Hydrogenovibrio crunogenus: one gene and its partner. The protein of the gene in region 2 interacts with the protein of the main gene of each other region in a pairwise test. Links are inferred from orthologs where the notes say so. Each region holds a gene or a part of one and is shown on either strand. Other genes may lie near its edges.

Region 1 (3,156 bases), 1.1 Mb from region 2 along the record:
AAAGCTGAAAACAAGTGAGTCTGATTGAGGATTTGGGTCGACCAGAACAATAAAATTAACAGGGTAAGATAAGGCACGAAATTGATGTTAAAGCTTAAAATCATCATGCTATCAATCACAACGGAAACAAAGTAACTGAATATAAACAGCCATTTAATGTCCGAAAACCGCAGAGAGAAAACCTTATCGGACATGGTTATCACGCTCCGTTTTTTTAGACAAGATAAGTACCTTTTGAGACAGATTTAGATCTGCGACAGGCCGAGCAAAAATTTCATAATAAGGTTCACCTTTTAGAAGGTTTACTTGCCTCACCGTGGCAACAGGGTGTCCTTCCGGAAAAACATCTCCCAACCCAGATGTTTCAAGTAAGTCGCCTTCTTTGATGGAGCTAGAGTTTGGAATGAACATCAATGAAAGTTGATTGTGGCCTAAACCGTTAAGAATACCGCGTTGACCCGTTCGTTGAATTCTTACAGGCACTTGGATGTCAGGGTCTGTAATTAATTGAACGCGTGAAGATGACGGCGTCAAGGAGGTGATTTGTCCTATTAATCCTTTAGCATCAATCACAGTTTGATTGATTTTGACCCCATCTAGAGAACCCTTGTTTAACGTGTAGAATTGCGCTAGAGGTGTTTCGCTATAGGAGCTTACGTTGGCAATTTGAACGCTGGAAGAACTCATTTGACTGGCTGTTCCCAATAAACGGTTTAAGCGGTTAATCTCAAGTTTGAGCTTGCCCATTTGCTGCTGTTGTGCCTTGAGAAGTAAGTTTTCCGTTTCCAGTTGCTGGTTGCGCATTTGTAACTGGTTGATGGTGGTGTAGTCCTGTTGCATCCAATTATAGATGTCTAGAGGCAGAGTAGCCGTTCGTTCAATCGGATCGATTGTCGTGAGTAACACGTTACGAAAATTGGAAAGTAAATGGCTGTAATGATCCATTACCATTAATGCGATACTCAGGATAAAAAATAAAAGGAATTGTGTTCCTTCTTTTTGGGGTGAGGTCGTGCTGAGGTTAATAGCTAAGCCCTCCTGTGGTAGGAAGGCTTGTTATTCTTTTGAAAAAGGTAGAACCATTCATTTTAGTCAAAAGAAAAGACATCAATTCCTTTTTCATCCATAAGCTCTAATGCACGACCACCTCCGCGAGCAACACAGGTTAGAGGGTCATCAGCAATGATAACCGGAACACCAGTTTCTTCAGAAAGCATAATATTGATGTTGCGTAATAGAGCGCCCCCACCTGTTAAAACGATACCATGTTCAGCAATATCAGCTCCCAATTCCGGTGGCGTGTGCTCTAAGGCCGTTCTAACCGCACTGACGATTGCAGAAAGTGGCTCTTGTAAGGCTTCTAAAATCTCGTTGCTGTTAAGTGTGAAGCGACGAGGAACAGATTCAGCAATGTTTGCACCGTGAACTTCAAGTGTGTCTGGTTCAATTTCATGGTAAGCCGTTCCGATCTCTTTTTTAATTTTTTCAGCCGTTGCTTCCCCAATCACCATGCCGTAATTGCGACGAACATATTTGATAATGGCATCATCAAAGCGATCGCCTCCGACTTTAACAGAATCTGACCAAACAATACCGTTTAGTGACAGTGTCGCAACCTCTGTGGTACCACCCCCGATATCAACAACCATAGACCCTGTTGCTTCACTTACTGGCATCCCTGCACCGATGGCCGCCGCCATCGGTTCTTCAATAAGGTAAACTTCTCGGGCACCTGCGCCGGCAGCTGATTCACGAATTGCACGACGTTCTACTTGCGTTGAACCGCAAGGAACACAGACAAGCACGCGAGGACTTGGTTGGAAAAAACGTGCTTCATGCACTTTGCGGATAAAGGACTGAAGCATTTTTTCAGTCACTTCAAAATCAGCGATCACGCCATCTTTCATCGGGCGAATGGTTTGAATTTTTTGGTTTTCTTTCCCCAACATTCTTTTGGCGCCTTCCCCAACCGCAACAATAGAGCGAGAGTTTGACCCCTGGCGGTTATTCATAATCGCAACAACAGACGGCTCATTTAGAACCATGCCTTTGCCGCGAACGTAAATAAGAGTGTTCGCTGTTCCTAGGTCAATAGAAAGGTCGTTAGAAAAGAGTCCGATGATTTTACGAAACATTGAGGTTAGTCCTTAAAAATAGCTGATTTTAGTGGTTTCGAACAAAGTTCAAGCCGTAATCTGAAATTGAGATAACGCAATTGCCTTTTTACTTAATCCAAACTTCAAATGAATTTAATACGCTTTATTAAATTCTTGGTTATTCAAATCGGGAAAAATACCCAGAAAAATAACTAAAACATTTTATATCAAACTGGGGGTGAAAAGTCATCTATTTGCACCCAGAAATTTCATATAAACAGATGACGTCTCCTTATGGCTGAATCTTTATCTTAAAATTGATGCGGGTTTTTGTTGTTAAAGGTAAATGCAGAGGTTTTTTTAATCATTGTCTCTTTTTGAAAATAGCGAAATGTGGTAACTTAATAAGGTTTTAAATTTTTTAACTGGAGAGTTCCCGTGTCTTTAGAAAAAACTGAAGTCGATACGATTTCACGTCTTGCTGCTATTTCGGTTGATGCCTCAGAAGTCGATCAATTGACGGCTAAAATTTCTAATGTTCTTGATCTTTTTCAACGAATGGAAGCGGTGGATACAACAAATGTAGAGCCGATGTCTCATCCCTTGGATCAGGTTCAGAGATTAAGAGAGGATGTTGTGACTGAAACCGATCATCACGAAGAGTATCAAAAATTAGCACCCGCAGCCGAAAATGGCATGTATTTGGTGCCGCAAGTAATTGATTAAGAGACAGAGACGAACATAGATGCATACTTTATCTGTTAAGGAAATGAGCGAAAAGCTCCGAAATAAAGAAATTACCAGTGTTGCGTTGACGCAACATTATTTAGACCGTATTGATCAATATGACGGAGAGTTGAATGCCTACGTTACGGTCACACCGGAATTGGCAATGGAAATGGCCAGACAGGCCGATCAGATGATTGCTGAAGGCAAGGGCGGCTTGTTAACTGGAATACCGGTGGCGCACAAGGATATCTTTTGTACGTTGGATGTGAAAACCACGTGTGGTTCGAAAATGTTGGACAATTTTATTGCGCCTTACGATGCCAAAGTGGTT
Region 2 (3,149 bases):
TCTGAGTAGCTGATTATTTAATGCATGGCCTGATTTATGCGCTGTAAACTCACCAATAATAGGATGGCCTGCCATATATAAATCCCCAACGGCATCCAGAATCTTATGGCGCACAAATTCATCTTTGTCTCTAAGCCCTTCCTGGTTCACAACGCCATTTTCATCCAATCCAATCGCATTATGTAACCCAGCACCCAGCCCCAAGTTTTGAGCTCTTAGCTTTTCCATGTCTTTCATAAACCCAAAAGTCCGAGCCCGGCTCACTTCTTTAAAATAAGCCGTCGAAGAAAAACTAAGCGTCATTTTTTCAGCCGTTTGGTCAAAGGCAGGATGATCAAACTCAATCGAAAAATTTAAACGGAACCCTTCATAAGGTTTGAATTCCGCCACGCCGCCTTTTTCATTTTCGACCTGAACCTGTTTTTTAATGCGTATAAATTTCTTTGGCGCCTCTTGCAGCTGAATACCAGCTGATTGTAGCAAGAAAATAAAATGTGACGCACTCCCATCCATAATAGGCACTTCGTCGGCCGTGATATCAATATACAAATTATCAATACCGACGCCTGCTAGAGCTGACATTAAATGCTCAATCGTGGCAATTTTAATTTTTTGCTCGCCTTGCTCTTGCACAATGGTCGTACACAGCATCGTTTCTTTGACTAATTCAGGTGAAACAGGAAATTCAACGACAGGAGTTTGATCAATTCGGCGGAATACGATTCCGGTATTCACAGGAGCCGGGCGCAACGTCATAATTGATTTATGACCGGTATGAAGCCCGACACCTTTAGCTTTGATAGGATTGGCAAGAGTTCTTTGTTTCACGCGATTGTCTTCTACTTTATTGAAGTAAACTATAATCGGTGAATTTTAACACAGATAGCAAACCGCTCTTTCTAAAAATTTTTACTGAACCAGCTTTTCATTTTTTCAAGAACAGATTCTTTATCTAACGTTAATTCACTTGCTTTTTCTGAGGAAAAACGAGTCCCTGGATGTTCTTTTGCATACATTAACAGGCCGACAGTTGTTGCAAAAGAAGGGTTACACACTTCTTCTTTAAGGCCGGTCACATCATGAGGCATTCCTAAACGTACAGGCATATGAAATACTTCTTCTGCCAATTCGACCGCTCCTTCCACTAGGGAGCTTCCTCCCGTCAACACAATACCCGCCGCAATTTTGTTTTCAAAATCAGTACGACGTAATTCGGCTTGAATCAACTGAAAAAGTTCTTCATAACGTGGTTCGATCACTTCTACCAAAGTGTGGCGTGACAAACATCTTGCCGGTCGATCCCCCACACTCGGCACTTCAATTTCTTCATCTTGAGAGATTAGCTGAGGTAAAGCACACGCATATTTTTTCTTAATGTCTTCTGCCGCTTGTTTAGGCGTTCTTAACGCCATCGCAATATCATTGGTGACTTGATCTCCGGCCACCGGAATCACAGCCGAATGTCGAATTGCGCCATTTTGAAAAATCGCAATATCCGTGGTTCCCCCACCAATATCAACCAGGCAAACCCCTAACTCTTTCTCATCTTCTGATAGAACCGCCTCAGAAGACGCCAGCTGTTCTAAGATCAGGTTATCCACTTTCAAGGAGCAACGTTCAACACACTTGGTAATATTTTGTGCCGCACTCACTGAGCCCGTCACCATATGTACTTTTGCCTCTAAACGCACTCCCGACATCCCAATGGGCTCACGAATCCCCCCTTGGTTATCGATCATGAATTCCTGAGGCAGAATGTGCAATACTTCCTGATCTCCAGGAATCGCAATGGTTTGCGCTGCGTCAATGACTCGCTGAACATCTTCTTCTTGAACTTCCTGATTACTGATCGCCACCATGCCATTCGAGTTAAAACTGCCAATATGACTACCTGCAATACCAACAGAAACGGATTCTGCCTTTATGCCGGACATTCTTTCTGCTTCATCAATTGCTCTCTGAATCGACTCAACCGTTGAATCAATATTAACAACAACCCCTTTTTTTAGCCCTTTAGAAGGATGAGTTCCCATACCAACCACTTCAATATTGCCATCTTCTTTCACTTTTCCGATGATTGCTGCAATTTTTGAAGTACCAATATCTAAACCGATCACAACATTAGCGTTGGGGTTTTGTTGCTTTCTTGCCATTCGTTTTTCACCTTTAATTGGATAATGCTAATACAAGCACTTTACCGCTTCCATACTTTGGCGTAGCGTTTATGCTACTCTTCAAGCTGTTTTTTCTGCTTGATAACAAAGCCATTACTATATCTTAAATCAAATACTTGTGCGAATTTTCTTAATGTTTGTTTGGTCTTTGGGAGCGCCCTGATAAATCGACTTAATTTCGCTTGCCACGCTTCTTTATCCAGCAGCACCGTCACGCCCGATAAAAAATGAACATCCCAACTCCCATCTGGCTGTTGCTTTAACATATCAATCGTCCAGCCTAAGGGTTTAAACTTCTCTTGAAAGACCATTAAATCATGCAATAGCTTTCTGGATTGCAAGGGGTTTCCCTCTAGAACAACCCAATCTCTAAAAGGGGTAATATCATGCGGGTAAAAAATATCACCCGATTGATTTAATAGACCATCTTCACGCCAACGCGCGACAGGATTTTGCTCTTCAAGTGAAATAATGACTTTATTCGGCCAGCGTCGTTTCACTTTTGCTTTATAAACCCACTCCAAGCGTAACAAATCAGCATGAAGTTTTTCTAAGTCAACTCGCCAGAAAGATTCACCAATATAAGGTTGAACAATGTTTTGTACTGTTTCGGAGGAGACTCTTTTCAGCTCCCCATTCAATTGAGCCTCAGTTAATACACGCGCAGGTGAAAAAAAAATCCAAACAGCAATCAAGATAAACAAACTTAAAACAAACGCTAAAGATAATTTCTTTTTCACCGTAGTATCAGCCCAGTCCGTTTATGGCAGTGTCAATGAAACTAGCTTTAACACCAATTTTGAAAAGCTTAAATCAACAGCTTTAGCAGCCATTGGTACCAAGCTGTGATCGGTCATACCAGGAACGGTATTAATCTCTATCAACCATGGTTGACTTTGATCATCCAACATCAAGTCCACTCGCCCCCAGTGGCGAGCACCGACAGCATCAAACGCCTGTAACACTAATGCCTGA

What was found.
Region 1: the proteins of ftsA (region 2) and GHNINEIG_RS08570 interact in binary tests that used the Escherichia coli proteins (3 or more experiments, as listed by UniProt). The link is inferred for Hydrogenovibrio crunogenus from one-to-one orthologs.

Annotation. Positions count from the first base shown.
Region 1 is NZ_CP032096.1:1,791,085-1,794,240, reverse strand. The notes cover bases 113-2,938. They hold GHNINEIG_RS08570 (rod shape-determining protein), read right to left. Parts: upstream 2,136-2,938; coding sequence 1,089-2,135; downstream 113-1,088. Other genes in these bases: gatA (Asp-tRNA(Asn)/Glu-tRNA(Gln) amidotransferase subunit GatA), read left to right, coding at 2,842-2,938; gatC (Asp-tRNA(Asn)/Glu-tRNA(Gln) amidotransferase subunit GatC), read left to right, coding at 2,535-2,822; mreC (rod shape-determining protein MreC), read right to left, coding at 184-1,026; mreD (rod shape-determining protein MreD), read right to left, coding at 113-194. Also shown: more of mreD, read right to left, coding at 1-112; more of gatA, read left to right, coding at 2,939-3,156. UniProt on the Escherichia coli protein: Forms membrane-associated dynamic filaments that are essential for cell shape determination. Acts by regulating cell wall synthesis and cell elongation, and thus cell shape.
Region 2 is NZ_CP032096.1:665,912-669,060, reverse strand. Bases 27-2,845 are described here. They hold ftsA (cell division protein FtsA), read right to left. Parts: upstream 2,154-2,845; coding sequence 900-2,153; downstream 27-899. Other genes in these bases: GHNINEIG_RS03085 (cell division protein FtsQ/DivIB), read right to left, coding at 2,228-2,845; lpxC (UDP-3-O-acyl-N-acetylglucosamine deacetylase), read right to left, coding at 27-828. Outside these bases: more of lpxC, read right to left, coding at 1-26; more of GHNINEIG_RS03085, read right to left, coding at 2,846-2,914; GHNINEIG_RS03080 (D-alanine--D-alanine ligase), read right to left, coding at 2,936-3,149. UniProt on the Escherichia coli protein: Essential cell division protein that assists in the assembly of the Z ring. May serve as the principal membrane anchor for the Z ring.